One region of the Halopseudomonas sp. MFKK-1 genome, then DNA from elsewhere that is predicted to be linked to it. Evidence: predicted binding sites of a transcription regulator. Region 1 holds the regulator's gene; each other region holds the start of a gene.
What was found. The regulator sigma-54, encoded in region 1, starts transcription at its own class of promoters, with help from an activator protein. The targets are predictions, from matches to a motif close to ANTGGCATNNANNTTGCTNT.
Positions count from the first base shown of each region.

Region 2: a site for sigma-54 is predicted at 3,325-3,344, ahead of flgB (flagellar basal body rod protein FlgB). Genes of this name have one in related genera too.
Region 3: a site for sigma-54 is predicted at 2,476-2,495, ahead of glnA (glutamate--ammonia ligase). Genes of this name have one in related genera too.
Region 4: a site for sigma-54 is predicted at 2,905-2,924, ahead of O5O48_RS01200 (pilin). Genes of this name have one in related genera too.

Region 1 covers NZ_CP114836.1:1,892,526-1,898,197, forward strand. Annotated here, with positions in the region: gene O5O48_RS08830 (HPr family phosphocarrier protein) at 184-456, opposite strand; gene rapZ (RNase adapter RapZ) at 456-1,310, opposite strand; gene ptsN (PTS IIA-like nitrogen regulatory protein PtsN) at 1,312-1,770, opposite strand; gene hpf (ribosome hibernation-promoting factor, HPF/YfiA family) at 1,792-2,100, opposite strand; gene O5O48_RS08850 (RNA polymerase factor sigma-54) at 2,225-3,721, opposite strand; gene lptB (LPS export ABC transporter ATP-binding protein) at 3,815-4,540, opposite strand; gene lptA (lipopolysaccharide transport periplasmic protein LptA) at 4,537-5,043, opposite strand; gene lptC (LPS export ABC transporter periplasmic protein LptC) at 5,078-5,653, opposite strand; gene O5O48_RS08870 (KdsC family phosphatase) at 5,650-5,672, opposite strand, start outside.
Region 2 covers NZ_CP114836.1:3,731,088-3,736,759, forward strand. Annotated here, with positions in the region: gene flgF (flagellar basal-body rod protein FlgF) at 1-68, opposite strand, end outside; gene O5O48_RS17190 (flagellar hook protein FlgE) at 282-1,679, opposite strand; gene flgD (flagellar hook assembly protein FlgD) at 1,715-2,395, opposite strand; gene flgC (flagellar basal body rod protein FlgC) at 2,413-2,853, opposite strand; gene flgB (flagellar basal body rod protein FlgB) at 2,856-3,272, opposite strand; gene O5O48_RS17210 (CheR family methyltransferase) at 3,523-4,350, opposite strand; gene O5O48_RS17215 (chemotaxis protein CheV) at 4,384-5,331, opposite strand; gene flgA (flagellar basal body P-ring formation chaperone FlgA) at 5,553-5,672, shown strand, end outside.
Region 3 covers NZ_CP114836.1:1,402,931-1,408,602, reverse strand. Annotated here, with positions in the region: gene typA (translational GTPase TypA) at 1-503, opposite strand, end outside; gene thiI (tRNA uracil 4-sulfurtransferase ThiI) at 822-2,276, opposite strand; gene glnA (glutamate--ammonia ligase) at 2,588-3,991, shown strand; gene O5O48_RS06425 (DUF4124 domain-containing protein) at 4,136-4,771, shown strand; gene glnL (nitrogen regulation protein NR(II)) at 5,072-5,672, shown strand, end outside.
Region 4 covers NZ_CP114836.1:263,090-268,761, forward strand. Annotated here, with positions in the region: gene O5O48_RS01190 (glycosyltransferase family 2 protein) at 1-391, opposite strand, end outside; gene O5O48_RS01195 (hypothetical protein) at 388-2,358, opposite strand; gene O5O48_RS01200 (pilin) at 2,438-2,860, opposite strand; gene pilB (type IV-A pilus assembly ATPase PilB) at 3,154-4,854, shown strand; gene O5O48_RS01210 (type II secretion system F family protein) at 4,858-5,672, shown strand, end outside.

The sequences.
Region 1 (5,672 bases):
GCGTGGGTTTAGATTGAAGCGTCGAACGGTCGGAAAGCTTGCAGAAAACACTTGACCACCCTGACGCCGCATTCACCCTGTTGCAGCTTGCAGCTTGCAGCTTGCAGCTTGCAGCTTGCAGCTTGCAGCTTGCAGCTTGCAGCTTGCAGCTTGCAGCTTGCAGCTTGCAGCTTGCAGCTGGGCTTACTCCCCTTCCCCAAAATAGTCGTTGACCAGCTCCAGCAATGCCTGCAGGGCTTCTTCTGCCTGCTCGCCTTCGCAGCTGACGCAAACCTCTGTGCCCTTGCCGGCGGCCAGCATCATGACCTGCATGATGCTCTTGCCGTCAACCTGGTCGGTTTCGTCATGGCCTATGGTGACCTTGCAGCCGTACTGGTTGGCAATGCCCACAAACTTGGCGGCGGCACGGGCGTGCAGACCGAGTTTGTTGATGATCAGAACACGGGAGCTTGGCATCAGGGCAGGTCGCGGTGGCGTATCAGCAGGTTGGGTGTGTCGGCGCTCAGTTCGCGCACCAGTCGCTCGGCAATGTAGACCGAGCGGTGATGGCCGCCGGTACAGCCGATGGCGATGGTCATGTAACTGCGTTCGCTGGCGGCGTAGCGGGGCAGCCATTTCTGCAGGTAGTGACAGATGTCCTGGTACATATCTTCCACTTCCGGCTGTTTGCCCAGGTAATCACTGACCGGGGCATCACGGCCGGAAAAGGCGCGCAGGTCGGGCAGCCAGTAAGGGTTGGGCAGGCAACGCACGTCGAATACCAGGTCGGCATCCACCGGCAGGCCGCGTTTGAACCCGAATGACTGGATCAGGACCGAGGGCTGGCTGCCCTTGGTGCCGAGCAGTCGCTGTTTCAGGTGGTCGCGCAACTGGTAGAGATTCAGGTGGCTGGTGTCGACCTTGAGCGTGGCTAGGTCGATGATCGGTTGCAGCAGCAGTGCTTCACGGTCCAGGGCCTCGCCAAGTGACAGGTTGCCGTCGGTCAGCGGGTGTTTGCGGCGGGTTTCCGAAAAGCGCTTGATCAGTACGTCGTTACGCGAGGCCAGGAACAGCACGTCACACTGGACTCCTGCATTGCGTACGTCCTGCAGCAGCTCGGGGAAGCGTGCCAGGTCGTTGGGCAGGTTGCGGGCGTCGATGCTGATGGCGACTTCCGGCAGGCTGAAATCATTCTGTCTTGCCTGGCGGGCCAGTTCGGGCAGCAGGCCTGCGGGGAGATTGTCGATGCAGTAGAAGCCGTTGTCTTCAAGCAGATGCAGCGCGGTGCTTTTACCCGAACCGGAACGGCCGCTGACGACAATCAAACGCATGTCAGCCTCCGTCGCCGTCGCCAACCATGACGCGATAAAGCGCATCCGCGTCCGGTGCTGCGCGCAGTGCATCACGCAGCTCGGCGTTGTCGAGCTTGCCAGCCAGCATTTTGAGAATCTGCAGGTGTTGCTCGGTGGCTTCCTGCGGGACCAGCAGCACGAAGATCAGGTCGACAGGTTGGCCATCGAGAGCGTCGAAATCGATTTTGCCGTCCAGCTGCAACAGGGCGCCTATGGCCTGGTGGCAGTCTTCCAGACGACAGTGAGGGATGGCAATGCCATTACCAAAACCGGTTGACCCCAGGCGTTCACGAGCGATCAGGTTTTCGTAGATGGCGTCAGGATCCAGGTTGGTGTGCTGGGCGACCAGCTTACCGATCAGCTCCAGCACACGTTTTTTGGATCCGCCCTGAACGCCGGCGAAGGTACGTTCAGGGGTCAGGATGTGGTCTATTTGCATGGTGATGCAGTGAAGGTCCGGTTATCGGTCGTTCGCGCCTTGCTGACGGTCGATGTGCTTTTCCTTGTGCTTGATCAATTGGCGATCCAGCTTGTCGGTCAGCAGGTCAATGGCGGCGTACATATCGGAGTGTTCTGCCAGGGCAACCACTTCACCACCGGCAATGTGCAGGGTGGCTTCAGCCTTCTGCCGGAGTTTCTCTACTTCCAGGGTGACCTGGACGTTGGTGATCTTGTCGAAATGCCGCTCCAGGCGGGACATTTTTTCGGTGACGTAGTCGCGCAGTGCGTCGGTGATATCGAGTTGGTGACCGCTAATGTTCAGTTGCATACGGCATCTCCTGATTGGCTTGTTGTTGCTGGGTGACGACCTGTCACCCGGTATTGCCACTTGCGTGATCCCTGAACTGGATCTGCTGCGTTGAACGGCTCATTCGAGCCTGTTTTCGCAGGTACTAGACCAGTCTCTTGCGTTCGCTCGAAGGCGCGATGTTGAGCGACTCGCGGTATTTCGCGATGGTCCGTCGGGCTACTTCAATGCCCTGTTCTTCAAGTAAACCAGCGATCTTGCTGTCGCTCAATGGTTTCTTTGGGTTTTCTGCTGCGACCAGCTTTTTGATCAGCGCGCGGATAGCGGTGGAGGAAAATTCCCCGCCTTCGCTGGTGCCGACGTGGCTGGAGAAAAAGTACTTCAGCTCGAAGATGCCGCGCGGCGTGTGCATGTATTTCTGGGTCGTAACCCGCGAAATAGTCGACTCGTGCATGCCGACGGCTTCGGCGATGTCATGCAGCACCAGTGGCTTCATCGCCTCTTCGCCGTGCTCAAGAAAGCCACGCTGGTGTTCGACGATCTGGGTGGCGACCTTCATCAGGGTCTCGTTGCGACTCTGCAGGCTCTTGATGAACCAGCGCGCCTCCTGCAGGTTGTTGCGCAGGTAGGTGTTGTCGTCACTGGAGTCGGCCCGTCGCACCATCGAGGCATAGTGGCCGTTGACGCGAACCTTGGGTACCGCTTCCTGGTTCAGTTCAACCAGCCAGCGATTGGCGTCGCGGCGCACAATCACATCCGGTATCACATACTCCGGCTCGCCCGAGGCGATTTCCGAGCCCGGGCGGGGGTTGAGCGTCTGAATCAGCGCAACCACGTCACGCAGCTGGTCTTCCTTGAGCTTGCTGCGGCGCATCAACTGGCTGAAATCGCGGCTGCCGAGCAGTTCCAGGTGATCGCGCACGACGCGGGTCGCCTGGTCCAGCATCGGGGTGTTCTCGGGCAGCTGACGAATCTGCAGCAGCAGGCACTCACGCAAATCCCGCGCGCCAACGCCTACCGGCTCGAATTGCTGGATGCGATGCAGCACCATTTCGACTTCATCGAGTTCGACTTCGAGCTCTGCGGGCAGGGAGGCCAGAATGTCATCCAGCGACTCTTCAAGGTAGCCGTCGGCGTTGATGCCGTCGATCAGCGCTGTGGCGATCTGATAATCGGTTTCCGACATCGGCAGCAGGTTCAGCTGCCATTCCAGATGACTCTGCAGGGTCTCGCCGGTGCCGGTACGCGAGGTGTAATCCCAGTCCTCGTCATCCTGGCTGGGCAGCGAACTGGCAGAGGTCTGGTAGACGTCTTCCCATTGGGTATCGACCGGCAGTTCACTGGGAATCTGTTCATTCCAGTTGCCTTCCTGGTCGTTTTGTCCGTGCTGCTCGATGGAGTCGAGGGAGACCGGCTCGGGCAGGGTTACCGCGGGGGCGTCATCGTCGCCGCTTTCCTGGGCGCTGCTGCCGTAGTCGTCATCGCCGTCGTCTGCCATTTCCAGCATCGGGTTGGCTTCCAGTGCCTCCTGCACCTCCTGCTGGAGGTCAAGGCTGGATAGCTGAAGCAGTCTGATGGCTTGCTGCAGCTGCGGTGTCATCGTCAGCTGCTGCCCCATCTTGAGGACGAGCGAGGGTTTCATTGTGTCGCGAAATACCTTGTGCGCTTGATCAAACCATGTGCCGGGCGAAGTCCGGACTCGTTCCCCGCTAGCATGCCTGAGTTACGGGTGCTTTTATAGCCGGAAGGCGTGGCCCAGGTACACATCTTTCACTGTCTGGTCCGCCAGCACGGTCTCGGCGTCGCCTTCAGCGATGATGTGGCCGTCGTTGACGATATAGGCCTTGTCGCAAATGTCCAGCGTCTCGCGAACGTTGTGGTCGGTGATCAGTACGCCGATGCCCTTGTCCTTGAGGTGCTGGATGATCTGCTTGATGTCGTTGACCGAAATCGGGTCTACCCCGGCAAAGGGCTCGTCCAGCAGAATGAAGCTGGGGTCGGTTGCCAGTGCGCGCGCAATCTCGGCGCGCCGGCGCTCACCACCGGACAGGCTCATGCCAAGACTGTCGCTGAGGTGGTGGATATGGAATTCACGCAGCAGCGATTCGAGTTTCCCCTCGCGCGCCTGACGGTTCAGGTCCTTGCGGGTTTCCAGAATCGCCATGATATTTTCGGCGACGGTCAGCTTGCGAAAGATCGAGGCTTCCTGCGGCAGGTAGCCGATGCCTTCGCGGGCCCGGCCGTGCATCGGCAGGCGGGTCACGTCCTTGCCGTTGACGGTGACCTGGCCTTCATCCGCCTTGACCAGGCCAACGATCATGTAGAAACAGGTAGTTTTGCCTGCGCCGTTCGGGCCGAGCAGGCCGACGACCTGGCCGCTATCGATGGATACGGACACATCACGGACGACCTTACGCGATTTGTAGGCCTTGGCCAGATGGCGCGCCTGTAATGTGGTCATGGCGTTGCCGGCTCTTCGCTTGGCGCTTCGGTATTGCGGCTGCGCGGCTGAATCACGATTTCGATACGCCCGGAGCCCGCGCCGCCGTTGGCGCCGCTGCTGCTGTTGCCGGCATCGACGACCTGACGCTGAATGTCGTAGCTGACATGCTCACCCTGGAAGGTATTGCCGGACTGTTCAAGAAACGCATTCCTGATCAGCACGATGGTCTCGCGGTCGGCGTGGTACTCGATGGTCTCGGCGCGCGCCTTCACCGGCGGTTTGTTGGCTTCCGGCGTTTGCTGATAGGTGGCCGGTCCGCCCTGGGTGATCATGGTATTGAGCTCACCATTGGCATTGGTGGTCAGGGTAACGCGGGCACCGGTGAGGCGCAGGGTGCCCTGGGTAATGACCACATCGCCGGTGTATACGGCGGTATTGCGCTTGTCGTCCAGCGTCGCGCTGTTGGCCTGAATGCGAATCGGCTGGCTGCTGTCGCTGGGCAGTGCCAGAACGTGGCTCACTGGACACACGGCCAGCGTCAGGGCAAGGAGGGATTTAACGCACCTCATATTGGCCTCGTACGGTGGACAGCAGCTTCAGGCTACCGTCGTTGAGAAATAGTTGCATGCCCTCGGCAGTGGTCACACTGCGAGCGGCTTCGATTCTAACCGGTTGATCGGTTTCCGCGTAGTCACGGGCGGGAAACAGGGTCAGGGCTGACGTGGTCAGCTGACGCGCGTCATCGGTGTTCTGTTTCAGCAGGACATCGGTCGTCAGGTCAACGCGGTCACCGCGCTGGGTAACGACACCCTGACGCGACTTCAGCAGCCACGGCGTCGGGTCCTCTCCCCGGTAGAACAGCAGCTCAGGGTCTTCCAGGTGAGTACTGCCGTCGTCTACCTGATGAACGGCATGGGAGGTCGTCAGCCGGTATGCAACCTTGCCCTGTTCATTGAGCATCAGGATGCGCGCGTTGTCGATATAGAAGTCGGGACGGTCGGTCTGAGTCTGCGGCTTGCCGGTGTTGAAGCTGGACGGATTGATGTTCCAGTAACCGACAGCCATCGCCAGCGCTGCCCCGGCAATGATCAGCAGGCCGACGACCAGATAGCGTGGTAGCGTCAGGTTCACAGGTAGGCTGCCTGTGCCT
Region 2 (5,672 bases), 1.8 Mb from region 1:
GCGTGCGCACGCTGCGCCATCGCGTTCTGGCTTGCCCCTGTCATGGAGATGTACAACGATTTGTCCATGCCCTTCTCCGCTTACGTGTGGGCGACAAGTAATTGCCGCTTTTACTCACTTACAAGGGATAAAGCAGGGATCATGCCAAGATTTAAAAATCAGGATTTATCGTTATTTTTCAAAAATATAGAAAAACATAAAACAAAAAAGCGGCAATACCGGCAGATCCTTTTGCCGGTATTGCCGCTGTCATTCCGACGCCGCCACTGGCGGCTGAAGCGTTAACGCAGGTTGATGATCGTCTGGGTTACCGCATCCTCGGTCTGAATGGTCTTGGCATTAGCCTGGTAGTTGCGCTGGGCAACGATCAGGTTGATCAGTTGCTCGGAGATATCCACATTGGAGTCCTCCAACGCGCCCGACTGAATGCTGCCAAGGGTGCCAGTGGTCGGCGCACCCACAACCGGGTCACCCGACGAGAAAGACTGCGCCCACGCGGTGCTGCCAAGCGGCGTCAGACCTTGCTGGTTGGCAAAGGTAGCCAGTACCACCTGCCCCTGCACCCGAGTCTGACCGTTGGTATAACGGGCGACCAGCAGACCGGTGTCGTCAATTTCCAGCCCGGCCAGTTCACCGGTGGTGAAGCCGTCCTGGCTCACTGCGGTTACCGCAAAGCTGGAGGCGTACTGGGTAGAGCCCGTCAGGTTAATGGTCAGGTCATCGACCGGCGAAGTAGCACCAGTGGGTTGCCCCTCACTGTCAAGCGGAACCCAGCCGGCGATGGTATAGGGCTGATTGGTAGTCAATTCGCCGACACTGTTGAAGTCGACGTCAAATCGAGTGGTTGCCAGCGGGTCGAATGCCGGATCGGACGCCTCGACACCGGACTGGATATCACGCCCGTCGATCAGTACGTACATATCCCAGCTGTTGGCGTCGTTCTTGACGAAGTATTTGGTCATCACATGCGAATTGCCGAGGCTGTCGTAGATGTTGACCGAAGTAGAGCTGTTGTAGGTCGCCGAGTTGGTCGGATCAAAGGTGCTGCGCGCAGCATCCAGGGCCGCTGCCTCAGCGGTGGCGATCTCTGCCGGCGTCGGATTGGCCGGATCAGCCGCGGTCGCGATCGACGCAGCGTAGGCGGCATCGTATTGCTGAACGTAGACCTCAGGACGGGTTTGCGTCGAATTCAGGTTCAGCGTAGTGACAACAGCACTGGTCTCGTTCGGATCTGCCGAGCGGGTATCGACCCGCAGATTGGTCTGCACGCCCTGGTTGATCTGCCCCGTCACTGCGTTGACACCGAACCCCTGCAGGTTCTCGCCGTTGTTGTTGACGATAAAGCCGTTGGCATCGGTACCGAAGTAGCCGGCACGGGTGTAGCTGAGCGCACCGTTGTTGCTGGTCACAAAGAAGCCGTTGCCGTTGATCGCCAGATCCAGACTGTTTTCGGTGAAGCTGATGTTGCCCTGGTTGAACAGCTGAGCCGCGTTGGCCAGCGCTACACCACTGCCGGTGGCATAGCTGCCTGAACCGAGTACCGATGCAGCATAGACATCCGCGAACTCGGCACGCGAACTCTTGAAACCGACGGTACCGGCGTTGGCAATGTTGTTACCGGTAATGTTCAGATCGGAGGCCGCCGCCCGGATACCACTCAAGCCAATGTTGAAAGACATGGTTCTATCTCCTCGCCTACTTTCGTTCGGACGACTTATTGAATTGCGTACACATTGGACAGGCTGATACTGCCCAGCCCGGCCACATTAAGAAGCATCTCGCCACCGCTACCCGCCCCCAGCGAAACGCTGTCCACATTGGCCGGCAGCAGTGTCGCCATCTGCGTATTGGTACCGTTGATGGTGGCCATGGCCTCGAAGGTGTAAACACCCGGCTCCATCAGGTTGCCGGCACCGTCGGTGCCGTCCCAGGTAAAGTCGTGCATCCCGGCTTCCAGTGCGCCCAGATTCACGGTATCCACGAGGCTGCCGGATTCGTCATAGACCTTGACGAACACGTTGCTGCTGCTGGAGCTCAACGCCAGCTGCCCTTCCAGACCGGCAGAAGTGTCCACTACCGCCTGGTCAGTCGGCACGATCACCGTCCGCCCGACCATCGACGAGGCCTGCAACGCCTGCGAAGACTGGTAACCACTCAGCAGCGACTCCATCGAGCCATTGAGGTTATCGATCCCCTCGACCGTACTGAACTGCGCCAACTGGGCAATAAACTCGCCATTTTCCTGGGGTGAAAGCGGATCCTGGTTGTTCATCTGCGCCACCAGCAGTTGAAGAAACTGATCCTTGCCCAGCTCGTTGCCGGTCGCGAAGCGGTCTGAATCGAGCTGGTACTGATCCAGCGCCGACGCACCTGATGAAACATTACTGATGCTCATGGTCTACTTATCTCCGTTCACTGACCCAGCGTCAGAACGCGCTGCAGCATGGTCTTGGCGGTATTCATGACCTCCACGTTGGTCTGGTAGGACCGTGAGGCAGACATCATGTTGGCCATTTCCTCCACTACATTCACATTCGGGTAATACACATAGCCGTCTTCATTGGCCATCGGATGATCCGGCTCATAACGCGGCTCAAGACTGGCATCGGATTCGACGATGCCAAGCACCGCCACACCGTCACCGGCCTGCTGATCCGGACTGAACAACGAACCACCGGTCGCCTGCTGACTGTTGAAAATGGTGGCAAATACCGGGTTTCTGGCCCGGTAGGTTTGATCAATGCTGCTGGAGACGGTATCGGCGTTGGCGATGTTGCTTGCGACCGTGTTCAGCCGCAGCGACTGGGCGCTCATGCCGGAACCGGCGATATCGAACACTTTATCGAGCGACATGATCAGTCTCCTCTGATGGCTGACATCAGCCCCTTGAACTTGCTGTTGAGAAAGGTAAAGCTGGCCTGAAAGTCGATGGCGTTCTGGGCATAGGCCGCCTTCTCGACTTCGGAGTCGACGGTATTGCCGTCAACCGACGGCTGCTGCTGATTGCGATAGCGCAGACCCGCCACCTGATCAACCAGGCTTTCCAGCGCCATGTGCCCGGCATTGGTCCGCTCAACCGCCATGCTTTGGCCGTCGCCAGGTGCACCGGCGCCCTGCTGGGCAGCCAGGACAGCATTGAAGTCCAGGTCCCGCGCCTTGTAGTTGGGGGTCTCGGCGTTGGCGATGTTGTTCGCCAGCACCTCGGCACGCTGGGAGCGAAACTTCAGTGCCTGCTCATGTAGCCCGAGGGCGTTATCGAAACTGATGCTCATTGCCACCTTCCTCGTTTCGGTCCGTCGACCAAAAAACGTCACTGCAAACAGCTAAGCAATCAGCATGCCAAATATTAAGTTCTTTTTATTTCAGTAACTTAGGCATAGGGCGCCAGAAAAGCGGCAATGATTTACCGGCAAGCGGCAAGACAAACCGGTTTTCGGAAGGCTGGCGGCAAGAGAAAAGCCGGCAGAAATATGCCGGCTTGGGAGGATGCTGCGCACGGGCGCCGCACTGGAGGAGACGCCCTCAACGGGCCTTGTAAACAATCCCCGGGCTGCACTGAACCATCTGGTACAGCTCCGGCAGTCCGTTCAGCGCCTCGGAGGCCCCGAGCATGAGATATCCGCCCGGCTTAAGTGTTGCGTGAATTCGTCGCAGAATGTCTTTCTTGACATCGGCAGAGAAATAGATGAGCACGTTGCGGCAATAGACAAGGTCAAACTTGCCCAGCATCGAGTAGCTGTCCAGCAGGTTCAGCGCACGGAACTCGACGCGATTGCGAATGGCAGGCTTGATCGCCCAGCGCCCCGGACCGAGCTGATCGAAATAGCGGGCCAGGCGATCCTGCGACAGGCCGCGCGCAACAGACAGGCTGTCGTACTCGGCCTTTTTGGCGGCATTGAGAATGCCGCCGGAGAGATCGGTTGCCACGATCTGGGCACCACCACGCAGTTGGCCCAGATTACTGCGCTCGAACTCGTCGATTGCCATGCTCAACGAGTAGGGCTCCTGACCCGAGGAGCAGGCTGCGGACCAGATACGCAGACGCTGGCCTGGCGAGCTCTTGATGAACTCCGGAATCAGCCGGGTTTTCAACACTTCGAACGGATAGACATCACGAAACCAGAGGGTTTCGTTGGTGGTCATGGCATCGATAACCGCTTCGCGAAGACCGCCGCGCGGCTGGGCCTGGATGCGCTTGACCAGCTCGCCGAGGTTGGCAATGCCCTCCTGCTCAAGCAGCCGATTAAGCCTGCTGGACACCAGGTACTGCTTGTTGTCACCCAGCACGATACCGCAGGCCTTCTCCAGAAAGTCCCGGAACAGCTGAAAATCCTGATTTGCCAAAGTCACGAAGCCTGCCTTGTCTCAGTTAAAACCATCTTGCTAGGCCTGACCATCAGCGTCACCGCGCAACGAACGCAAGCGCTCGATCACCCGCTGCGCCAGATCATCCGGCTTGAATTTGGCAAGGAAATCGTCCGCACCGACCTTTTTGACCATCGCCTGGTTAAACACCCCCGACAACGACGTATGCAGCATGATATGCAGCTTGTTCATGCGCGAATCGTTACGCACTTCAGCGGTCAGAGTGTAGCCATCCATCTCCGGCATCTCGATATCGGAGATCATCATCAGCAGAGACTGACTGACATCCTCACCCTGATCAGCCCTCGCCTTCAGCCAATCCAGTGCCTGGCGACCATCATTCAGCGCTACGATCTCGACACCGATTTCCTGCAGGCAACGCGCCACCTGTTTACGCGCAATCGACGAGTCGTCCACGATCAGAACCGTCCGGGCTACTGCATCGGCCTGGGACTCCGCATCAATGACACCATCGGAAATCTTCTCGTTGGTGGGTACCACCTCTGCCAGCACCTTCTCCACATCGATAATCTCGACCATCTGATTATCAACCCGGGTGACTGCTGTCAGATAGTGCTCCCGACCGGTACCCTTTGGCGGCGGATGAATCTCGGACCAGTTCATGTTGACGATGCGCTCGACCGAACGCACCAGAAAGCCCTGCACCTTGTAGTTGTATTCGGTAATGATCACGAATGCTGTATCAAGGTTGTCCAGCCCGGGGCCGCCGGTGGCGCGATTGAGGTCAAGGATCGGCAGAGTGCCGCCACGGATGTGAGCTACGCCGCGAACGACTGGATGCAGCTTGGGCATCGCCGTCAGTCGAGGGCATTGCAGCACTTCCTTGACCTTGAAAACGTTGATGCCATACAGCTGATTGCCGGCCAGCCTGAACAGCAGCAGTTCGAGTCGGTTCTGGCCAACCAGCTGGGTTCGCTGATTGACTGAATCCATCACACCAGCCATGGACTGCTCCTCATGTTTGCATCGGGTGAAACGGCATGTTTCGTGCAGGCCCATCAGCAGACGACGTTAATCTGACGGACATCACCCAACTGTTTGTAGGTAATTGTATGCGTTTTATCACCGGGTGCGCGGTATTGGCGATATTTTTTTCCGCCCCCACACAGGCAAACCCGCTCATTGACCAACTTATCGGCGTGACCAGCCAATATCTTGAGCAGCAAGTGAGCGATTATGCGCAGACCCTGGGCGGCGACCCGCGCCATGAGGTTCGCATCAACAGGCTCGATCAGCGCCTGCGCCTGCCGATATGCGCCGAGGACGCCCTTTCGGCTCGTCTGGAG
Region 3 (5,672 bases), 490 kb from region 1:
ATCGCGGAGGCGTAGACGAACGGGAAATCCAGCTGCTCGTCGGTCGCACCCAGGCTGTCAAACAGGTCGAATACCTGATCGATTACCCAGTCAGGGCGAGCGCCCGGACGGTCAATCTTGTTTACCACCACGATCGGACGCAGACCGGCCTGGAAGGCCTTCTGGGTTACGAAGCGGGTTTGCGGCATCGGGCCGTCAACCGCATCAACCAGCAGCAGTACCGAATCAACCATGGACATTACGCGCTCAACCTCGCCACCAAAGTCGGCGTGGCCGGGGGTGTCGACGATGTTGATGTTGTAGCCGTTCCACTTGATGGCGGTGTTCTTCGCCAGAATGGTAATGCCGCGTTCCTTTTCCTGGTCGTTGGAATCCATGATCCGCTCGGAATCCAGTTCCTTACGATCCAGGGTACCGGATTGACGCAGCAGAGCGTCGACCAGCGTGGTTTTGCCGTGGTCAACGTGCGCGATGATGGCGATATTGCGGAGATTCTCGATCACTGTGGGCGTCCTGGGTGATGCGGCGACAGCCGGCATACTGAAAAAAAGAGGGAGGCATTATACAGATATGGGGGTTACAGTGTGTGTTTTTTGTGCAAGCGGGCGCGCGAGCTTCAAGCAGCAAGCCACAAGCTGGAAGCAAAACCGGCTCGCTCTTGACCTCTGAGAGCTTCTTGCAGCGTTGAAGCCAATTAAGAGCCTGACAACCCTTGCCGGCCCTTCTTCCCGGCACGCCCTGTTTTGCTTGTGGCTTGTGGCTTGCGGCTTGCGGCTTGCGGCTTGCGGCTTGCGGCTCAAGCGGTAGCGCGAGCGCTAGCGCTAGCGCTTCGGCCTGAGCACCCGCACATTCCCATATCCCTCATCCAGCAGATACTGGGCATGCAACTGACTCATCACCCCTTTCTCGCAATAGAGCAGATAGGCGCGCGAAGGGTCGAGCTCGGCAAAACGGCTGTTGAGGGTGTAGAACGGAATCGACAGCACCTCGATGCCATCCAGCTGCACTGGGCGCAGTTCCTGTTCGTCGGGGTGACGGATATCGATCACGATCTGCCCGGTCAGCGCCTGCTCGACAATCTCGACCGGAGAACCACCCTCGAGCATCTCGCCCAGCTCGCTGCATTCGCTGTAAACCGCGCTTTCAATGGCCTGCGACAACACCTCGAAGTTGAACGATGCTTCGGCCGCTTCAACCCGCGCCACCGTGGTACGAATGGCCGGACTCACCGAGATAACACCGCAGTACTCAGGCATGCTGCTGGAAAACTCGAGCGTGCCGATGCGGCGGGCAACATCAATAATATCCAGCTTGCTGGTGGTAATCAGCGGACGAATGACCAGCCGCTCGGCCGCCTTGTCGATAACGCTCAGATTCGGCAGCGTCTGGCTGGCAACCTGGGCAATGGCCTCACCGGTGACCAGCGCATCGATACCCAGACGGTAGGCCACACGGTCCGCCGCCCGCAGCATCATGCGCTTGAGCACTACACCCATTTGGCTGTTTTCAACGTTCTGCAGAATCTCGGCGACTACGCCCTCGAACGGAACACTGACAAAGCGCAGGCGATGACTGCTGGCGTAGCGCTCCCAGAGGTAATGGGCAACCTGGCGCACGCCCAGCTCATGGGCACTACCGCCCAGGTTGAAGAACACGAAATGCGGCAGCAGACCGCGCTGGAGCATCTGATAGCTCGCCACAGTGGAGTCGAACCCCCCGGAAAGCAGGCTGAGCACCGGCTCCATGGTGCCCAGCGGGAAGCCGCCCATGCCCTCATGACGCGCCTGGATCAGATATATTTTCTGATCCCGAATCTCCACATGCACTTCTACTTCAGGATCTTTCAGCGACACACCTGCCGCGCCACAGCGGCTGTTAAGCGCGCTGCCAACCTTGATCGCCACGTCCTGCGAGGAGAACGGATGAGTGCCCACCCGCTTGCAGCGCACCGCGAAGGTCTTGCCGCGCAGCTGCTCGCCCACGCTGGACACGCACAGCTCAATCAACTCATCGATGCTGCCAAGCGGATACTCGTGCACCTCGAAGCAGTGCGAAATACCCGGCGTATTGCGCAGACGCTCAATGCAGCGCTGCTGCAGCGCCGCATCAGGCCCCAGATTGACTTCAAGACTGTCCCAGTTCCCGTTGACCCGGGCCTGGGGGTCGACCGCCGACAACACCTTTTTCAGGTTGCCCTTCAATTGTGCGACAAAGCGTTTACGAACCTGGCGGCTCTTGATGGTGATTTCCGGGAAAAATTTGATGATCAGTTTCATGGGGCTGGCGTATCGTGCGCAAAGCGCTGCATTATACGCGCAGCAGGCGCTCGGCGCTCGGCTAACTGCCGCGTGCAACGTGCACCAAGTTGGGTCGCTAGCCACACCAACTGCACCAACAAGGTGCTCCAGAATGGTGCGAACCATCGATTTATGGAGCAGAAGATGTCAAGAATGGGGCTTTCAGCCAATGCTCCGAAATGGCACACCTTTTGCTCACTTGTAATGCAACCGAACGGCGGCCTGTCCGCTAGACGTTATATGAGGCGCCAGACCCGCTGTCTGGCAAAAGATTCCTGTTGGAGGAAACCATGTCGAAAGCGATGCAACTGATCAACGAGCATGACGTGAAGTGGGTAGACCTGCGCTTCACCGATACCAAGGGCAAGCAGCAGCACGTCACCATGCCGGCACGTGATGTCAATGATGACTTCTTCGAAGACGGCAAGATGTTCGACGGCTCCTCGATTGCCGGCTGGAAAGGCATCGAAGCCTCCGACATGATCCTCATGCCCGATGACAGCACTGCCGTTCTGGACCCGTTCACCGAAGAGCCGACGCTGATCATCGTCTGCGACATCATTGAGCCCTCCACCATGCAGGGCTACGAGCGCGACCCGCGCGGTATCGCCAAGCGCGCCGAGGAATACCTGAAGTCCACCGGTATCGGTGACACCGTATTCGTTGGTCCGGAGCCGGAATTCTTCGTATTCGACGAAGTCAAATTCAAGTCCGACATCTCCGGCTCCATGTTCAAGATCTTCTCTGAACAAGCTTCCTGGAACACCGACGCCGATTTCGAGACTGGCAACAAAGGTCATCGTCCTGGCGTCAAGGGCGGCTACTTCCCGGTTCCGCCGGTCGACCACGACCACGAAATCCGTACCGCCATGTGCAACGCACTGGAAGAAATGGGCCTGACCGTTGAAGTTCACCACCACGAAGTGGCAACTGCCGGCCAGAACGAAATCGGCGTGCTGTTCAACACCCTGGTGAAGAAGGCCGACGAAGTACAAACCCTGAAGTACTGCGTGCACAACGTTGCCGACGCGTTCGGCAAGACCGCTACCTTCATGCCGAAGCCGCTGTACGGCGACAACGGTTCCGGTATGCACGTTCACATGTCCATTTCCAAAGACGGCACCAACACCTTCGCTGGCGAAGGCTACTCCGGCCTGTCTGACACCGCCCTGTACTTCATCGGCGGCATCATCAAGCACGGCAAGGCGCTGAACGCGTTCACCAACCCGGCCACCAACTCCTACAAGCGTCTGGTTCCCGGCTTCGAAGCGCCGGTCATGCTGGCCTACTCCGCCCGCAACCGCTCTGCTTCCATCCGTATCCCGTACGTTTCCAGCCCGAAAGCACGCCGCATCGAAGCGCGCTTCCCGGACCCGGCAGCCAACCCCTACCTGTGCTTTGCTGCACTGCTGATGGCCGGCCTGGATGGTATCCAGAACAAGATCCACCCTGGCGATGCAGCCGACAAGAACCTGTACGATCTGCCGCCGGAAGAGTCCGCACAGATCCCGCAGGTTTGCGGCAGCCTGAAGGAAGCACTGGAATCGCTGGATGCAGACCGCGAATTCCTGACCAAGGGCGACGTGTTCACCAACGAGTTCATCGACGCCTACATCGACCTGAAGAGCGCCGAAGAAATCAAGGTTCGCACCTTCGTTCACCCGCTGGAATACGACCTGTACTACAGCGTCTGATCCAGAGACAGGCAACTGTCACAGCAAAAAGGGGCGCCCGGTCGGGCGCCCCTTTTTTACGTCTGTCGCCAAGGCAGACCGGAGCAGTTGCCAGCCCTCCCGGACGGTGCCAGCATGGGGGCATGTCTCAAGGAGAGTACGACAATGCCGCGCACGCTTATCTATGCCCTGTGCAGTGCCCTGATCTTCAGCCAGAGCGCCACCGCCGAGATCTATACCTGGACTGATGCCGAGGGCAATACCGTCTACTCGGACCAACCTTCACCCAATGCCAGACGCATTGAGGTCAGCGCCCCAAACGCAATGGAGCCGCCACGCCCCTCACCATCCTACAATCAGCCCGACGAGAGCAGCAGCAACTCGGCTGCCGCCCAGGGCCGTTACCGGCGACTGGAGATCACCAGCCCTGCCAACGACAGTGCCGTGCGCGCCAATGACGGCAACCTGATTCTCGGCATTGCCATTGATCCTCCCTTGCGCACCGGTGCGCTGCTGCGCGCCCGGGTCGACGGCACCCTGTCAGCACAGGCGCTGCCGGGTTCGGGTCAGACCGAAGCCAGCCTGACCCTGCCGAACCTCGACCGGGGATCGCACCAGATTGAAGCCGTCATCACCAATACCAGCGGCGAGGAACTGAGCGCCAGCAGCCCCATTACCGTGCATGTGCAACGCACCTCGCTCAACCAGCCGGGGAGGATCAACTCACCGAATCAGGCGCCACGGGCACCGGCAGCCCCCACAGCGCCCAACGTACCCAAGCCACCCGCCAGCACCCCGTGACCCTCCTCAGCGCGAATGACGAGCGCACCATTTCGGTGCATACTCGTCGCTCGCGACTCCAATTCGCGCACCGTTGCAATGCGCCTGACCGACAACGCTTAACCCGACGAACGGCTAAAGCCTCTGTCAACGCCAGCCGGCGATAACAAGAAAGCCAGTAAATACAGGGCCTGCGCACGCCCCCGGGCATGGCAGACGCAAGCCGACAAACAAATGGGCAAGCGATTGCCCGCGTCGCCCCGAATGCGCCCCGAATTGGTTCGCTTCTTGCATTTCCCTGCCCAAACGACGGATATAGCCATGCTGCCAGACCGATTTCTACGCCAGATTCTCGATAACCTGACCACAGCGGTACTGCTGCTGGACAGCGACCTGCGCCTGAGCTTCATGAACCCCGCGGCGGAAATGCTGCTCGCTGTCAGCGGGCAAAGGGTGTATCAGCAGCCCGTGCAGGACCTGTTCACCGACAGTGCAGCGGCACTGGACTCACTGCACAACGCAGTCGAGAACGGACACCCCTTCACCAAGCGCGAAGCCCAACTGACCCTCAGCAACGGACAAAGCATGATGGCGGATTACTCGGTCACGCCGATCATAGCCGCCAATCGCAACTGGCTGCTGATGGAGCTGTACCCGCGTGATCGCCTGCTGCGCATCACCAAGGAAGAGGCACAGCTGTCCAAACAGGAAGTAACCAAAGTGCTGGTTCGCGGCCTGGCCCACGAGATCAAGAATCCGCTCGGCGGCATTCGCGGCGCCGCTCAGCTGCTGGCCCGGGAACTACCGGAAGACGGTCTCAAGGACTACACCGACGTCATCATTGAAGAGGCCGACCGCCTGCGTAATCTGGTCGACAGCATGCTTGGCCCGTACCGGCCACCGGCGCTGCGGCCGATCAACA
Region 4 (5,672 bases), 1.6 Mb from region 1:
ACCCACGTCCGACACTGGCTTGCGAGCCGCGCTGACGTGCCCCCACAACAAGATCGTAGCCCTCATTGATACGTTCTAGCAGGCGTTGGATATCTGCCGGATCGTGCTGCCCGTCAGCGTCCATAAAGACGACTACGTCACCACTCGCAGTTCTTGCGCCGGTTTTGATCGCTGCGCCATTACCTTTACTGTAAGGATGACGAGGCACAACACAGCCTGCCGCTTCCGCGACTGTGGCCGTTTTATCGTTGGACCCATCATCTACTACGATTATTTCCCGCCACTCACCAACAGCACGGAGTTGCTCAAGTAATGCAGGTAAGCTCGCTGCTTCGTTCTTCGCGGGAATCACGATGGATACATCAGATTCCGTCACTACAACTTCGATCATTCGCCTCGCTCCTGCGATCCATCAGTTGACACCTGAGTCATTTCTTCAAGAACGCCAGCCTTTATTTCATCAAGTAGCGCTTGAGTCATGACCCCTTTGTTTTCAACCACCAGGGGATATCGTCGGTTAATTGCATCGAGCGCCTGATCAAATTTACTGGCCACCATCGCCACCTTCAGCTGATATTGCAAAACCGGAAGCGCGACGGGTGAAGACGCCTCAGCCTTGAGAAGATAGGCATCCCGATCTGAGGCGCGCCCCAAATCCTCAGCCACCGCCGCAGCCAGGAAGTATATTCGGGTGCTGATGTGATTTATTTTGAAAAGTTGGCTGCCGGAAAGCGCCTCGATCAATGCAAGAAGGTCATCACCACTCAGATCACCACACCCGCCCTCCTGAATCAGTTCGCGCAGACCGAACAGACCGTCGACAACGGATCGTGGCTTTTCTGCGCCCGCCGCAAAGGAAACCGTATCACGCAAGCGCGCCTTTGCCTCGTCAAACCGGTTCAATTTGCAGACGTATCCGACTGCCTGAAGTCGAACGCTGACGCAACCGGGGCAATGCTGGATGGTTCGATCCAGAAGCGAAAGCGTGTACTCATATCGCTGCCTGCGAATGTACTGATAATTCAGGTCGGCTACATTGTTATCTGCTTCAGACAGCTCCAGGAACACCGCATGGGTCACTGCACGTGAAGAGGCGGGCCTTTCTGCTGCCCATACGTTGGCCGCTTTCATTGGCTGCCCCCACATACTGGTAACAGACAGCAAAACAGCCCATTGCAGTAGAACGAACAACGCAAACAAAAATACGGCCAGTCGCCGATAAGCCGCAGGCACACTGGCAACCGCCGCGGCTAATGCAAGGCAAACCCCATACACCGGAAGATAATTGCGGTGTTCAAAATACAGCTCCAGTTGAATGGTAGTGGACTCCAGCAGATGCCCGAACATGAACCAGAGCACCGCAAACAGCGGCCAGCGACTCTTGCCGCTTACGTGCAGCCATATACCAATTACCAGACTCAACAACCATGCAAGCGCAGCAACACCGGACGATATACCATCTACGGTGCGCGGATAGTCATCATGAAAGGGGCCAAACAGCGAAGGCAGCGGCGCGATGAATGCGCGGATGTATTCCCACAACACTCCTTGCTGAATTTGCAGCCGCTCCCAGGCGCTATAGCCCCGCACATCAGATACCGACAAATAATCACGCATCAACGGCGATAGATAAACCAGGAACACCACCAACGCGAGCATCAGCACTGCAAACCGCAGTTTGTGGACCCAATGATCTGCCGACCGGAGCCCTTCCTTGCGCACCAGAACATCAATAGCCAGCGCAAAGAGTGGCGTTAACGCTCCATTTTCCTTGCTGAACATCGCCAGCAAAGTACCCAGCCCAAGAAAAGTAAATTGGCAGAACAGCGCACGAACGGGAGAGCCTGCGTAAAGCCTGTAGGCCCATGTAAAGCCAACCAGTCCCAAAATACTGAATAGTGCAGCGAGACCCGTCATGCGCTGGATCGCAATCAGGGAGGTTGACGCCAATAGAGGCAGGCCAGCCCAAAGCACTGCAGAACCAAATGCAGCCCAAAATGCCTGAGGACTGGAGAACGATAGGCAAAGCCGCAAACACATATAGCCGAGCACACCTAACAGCAAAGCGTTTGCCATATGAACCAGGGCATTTACAAACAACAGCGATGCGCTGTTATCCGGCCAGCCAGATGCCTGCAAACCAAAGGAAGCAAGCGCAATCGGTCTACCTAGCGGCCCGGCAAAACCATCAAATACAAACTGTTTTGCGGAGTGCAGATCAACTATTTTGCTGAGACCTTCCAGATTTCCGTAGTCGTCGTAATAAAGTGCGCCACCAAAGCCCTGCCTGTAGACCCAAAAAAGCAAAGCCAGCGCTAGCAATACAAGCAGAAATCTAACTCCAGCCACCTTAGTCATTGCATTCCACACGCCATATTCCCTTACCATAAAAAAGCCCCGCAAAGCGGGGCTTCTTCAACTCAAAAGCTCGACTGCATTAACGGCAGGAGCCCGGCAGCCAGGCATTCTTGGCATTACCGCTGATGTTGCCAGAGCAAATCCACTCGGTGATGTGGAAAGAACCCTGATAAACCGGTGACAGTTCAATTTCCACACCAGCGATATCGCTTTGGCTATCAACGGTAACAATGCCATCAGCATCAACTTGCAAGTCGGTCGCGTACTTGGTTGCAGTGAAGTCGCCACCGCACTGAGTAAGATCAGCGTCTCGGCCTGTTGACTGGACAGTTTCAGTTACACAAGTACGTGCAGAGCTGGCAGCCAGAACAACTTCAGACATCTTGGCGCGAGCGGTGTAATCCTGGTAGGCCGGCAGCGCGATAGCAGCCAGAATACCGATGATCGCAACCACGATCATCAGTTCGATAAGGGTAAAACCCTTTTGAACTTGAGCTTTCATGTGTTTACTCCTTTAAGTGAAATAGCCAAGCGGCTGAAGGAATGAAAGCAAAAACCAGACCAATGTGCAAAGCGCTGTGTTGCGGCCTGTGTACCGCTGCACAAAAGCGTCTGGGTGCACTCCTCAAGACAGCACACGACAGAATGTGACAATTTTTGTCACACCGGCGCCGCCGGCGCATGCTACCCACTGATAACCCGCGCACAGGAGGCCCACCCGGACAGTTCAATCCCGGCGGCGTCTGTACTATAGTCTGCAGCATTAATGCTTTTGAAATTCAGGACTATTGCCACATGGAAACCCCCGCTCTTTCAGGGCTCGCACGGCGTATTGTGCAGGAAGGCCTTATTCAGGCCGACGTGGCTGCGAAAGCCTGCCAGCAGGCTAGTCAGGACAAAATTCCGCTGATCACCCATCTGGTGCAGAAGAAGCTGGCAGATGCCCGCTCGCTGGCAATGACCTGCGCTGAAGAATTCGGCTACCCCTACTTCGACCTCAGCGCTCTGGACAAGGAAGCTCAACCCAAGGAGCTGGTCAGTGAGAAGCTGGTGCGCCAGCACAATGTGATGCCGCTGTTCAAGCGCGGCTCACGCCTGTATCTGGCCATTTCTGATCCAACAAATCAGCAGGCCCTCAGTGATGTTCAGTTCCACACCGGCCTGATGACCGACGCGGTGATCGTCGAAGACGACAAGCTGCTGAGCGCTATCGAAAAATACCTCGACAGCCCGACCGGTGGCTTGGGCGACATTGGCGATGCAGATCTGGACGAGCTTGACGTTCAATCGGTCAAGGATGAAGACCGTGCGGACGGAGGCACTGACGCCGACGACGCGCCCATAGTTCGCTTCGTCAACAAGATGCTGCTTGACGCCGTGCGCATGGGTTCATCTGACCTGCACTTTGAACCCTATGAAAAGATGTACCGTGTACGTTTCCGTACCGACGGCGTGCTGCACGAGGTAGCCAAGCCTCCCGTGCAGCTGGGCGTGCGTATCGCTGCGCGCCTCAAAGTGATGTCATCCATGGACCTGGCTGAGCGCCGCAAGCCGCAAGATGGCCGCATCAAGCTGAAGATTTCCAAGAGCAAGGCCATCGACTTCCGGGTCAATACCCTGCCGACGCTGTGGGGCGAGAAGGTGGTGCTGCGTATTCTCGACTCCGAAAGCGCCAAGATGGGTATCGACGCGCTGGGTTATGAAGACGATCAGAAGCAGATGTATATGGCGGCCCTTGCCAGACCGCAGGGCATGATTCTGGTTACCGGCCCGACAGGCTCGGGCAAAACCGTATCGCTGTATACCGGCCTGAACATCCTGAACACCATGGAGCGCAATATCTCCACCGCCGAGGACCCGGTCGAAATCAACCTTGAGGGCATCAACCAGGTCAACGTAAACCCCAAGCAGGGTCTGGATTTTGCCCAGGCGCTGCGCGCCTTCCTGCGTCAGGACCCGGACATCATCATGGTGGGTGAGATCCGCGACCTGGAAACCGCCGAAATCGCGATCAAGGCCGCACAGACCGGCCACATGGTGATGTCCACCCTGCACACCAACAGCGCCGCCGAGACGCTGACGCGTCTGCGCAACATGGGTGTGCCCTCGTTCAACATCGCCACCTCGGTCAACCTGATCATCGCCCAGCGTCTGGCAAGAAGGCTGTGCAAGTCCTGCAAGGTGCCCATGGATGTGCCCCGCGAGGTGCTGCTGGAAGAAGGTTTCACACCGGAAAAAATTGATGCAGGCATAACAATTTACGGCCCTGTGGGTTGCGAAAACTGTAAAGACGGTTATAAAGGTCGTGTTGGTATCTATGAGGTTGTCAAGATCACTCCGGCGATGCAGCGCATCATCATGGAAGACGGCAACTCCATCCAGATTTCCGACGTAGCCCAGAGTGAGGGTTTCCGAAACTTGCGCCAGTCCGCGCTGATGAAGGCGGAAGAAGGTGTGACCAGCCTGGCGGAAGTCAACCGAGTGACCAAGGATTAAGTCATGGCGCAACAAGCCGCACTGAAAAAGAAACCCGCCGCCAGGAAGGCCAAGGAAGAAAAACTCTACCCCTTCAAGTGGGAGGGCAAGGATCGCAAGGGCACCAGGATCGATGGTGTGCTTCAGGGCGAGAACGCCGCACTGGTTAAAACCCAGTTGCGCAAGCAGGGCATTCTGGTCACCAAGATCAAGCGTGAATCAACCTTGTTCGGCAAGCGGCCAAAACCGATCAAGCCACTGGATATTGCGTTTTTCACTCGCCAGCTGGCAACCATGATGGAATCCGGTGTCCCCATCATCCAGGCGTTTGAGATCATTGCCGAAGGCGCGGACAACCCGAGCGTTGGCAAACTGGTCACGCAGATCAAGACAGACGTTGCCGCCGGCAACACACTGGCAGACTCCTTGCGCCAGCACCCCAAGTATTTTGACGATCTGTTCTGCAACCTGGTTGAGTCGGGTGAGCAGTCGGGACGACTGGAATCGCTGCTTGATCGCATTGCGACCTACAAGGAAAAGACCGAGGCACTCAAGGCCAAGATCAAGAAGGCCATGACCTACCCGATCGCGGTGATTGTGGTGGCGGTGATCGTAACGGCGGTCATGCTTCTGAAGGTTGTGCCAGCATTTCAGGAAGTGTTCGCCAACTTTGGCGCCGAACTGCCGGCCTTTACCCTATTTGTGATCGGACTATCCGAGTGGCTGCAGTCATGGTGGTTTGTCGCCTTGGTGCTGATGATTGCTATCGGTTACGCCTACTCACAAGCCCATCAACGATCAAAGGCCTTCCGTGATTTCGAGGACCGCACCCTGCTAAA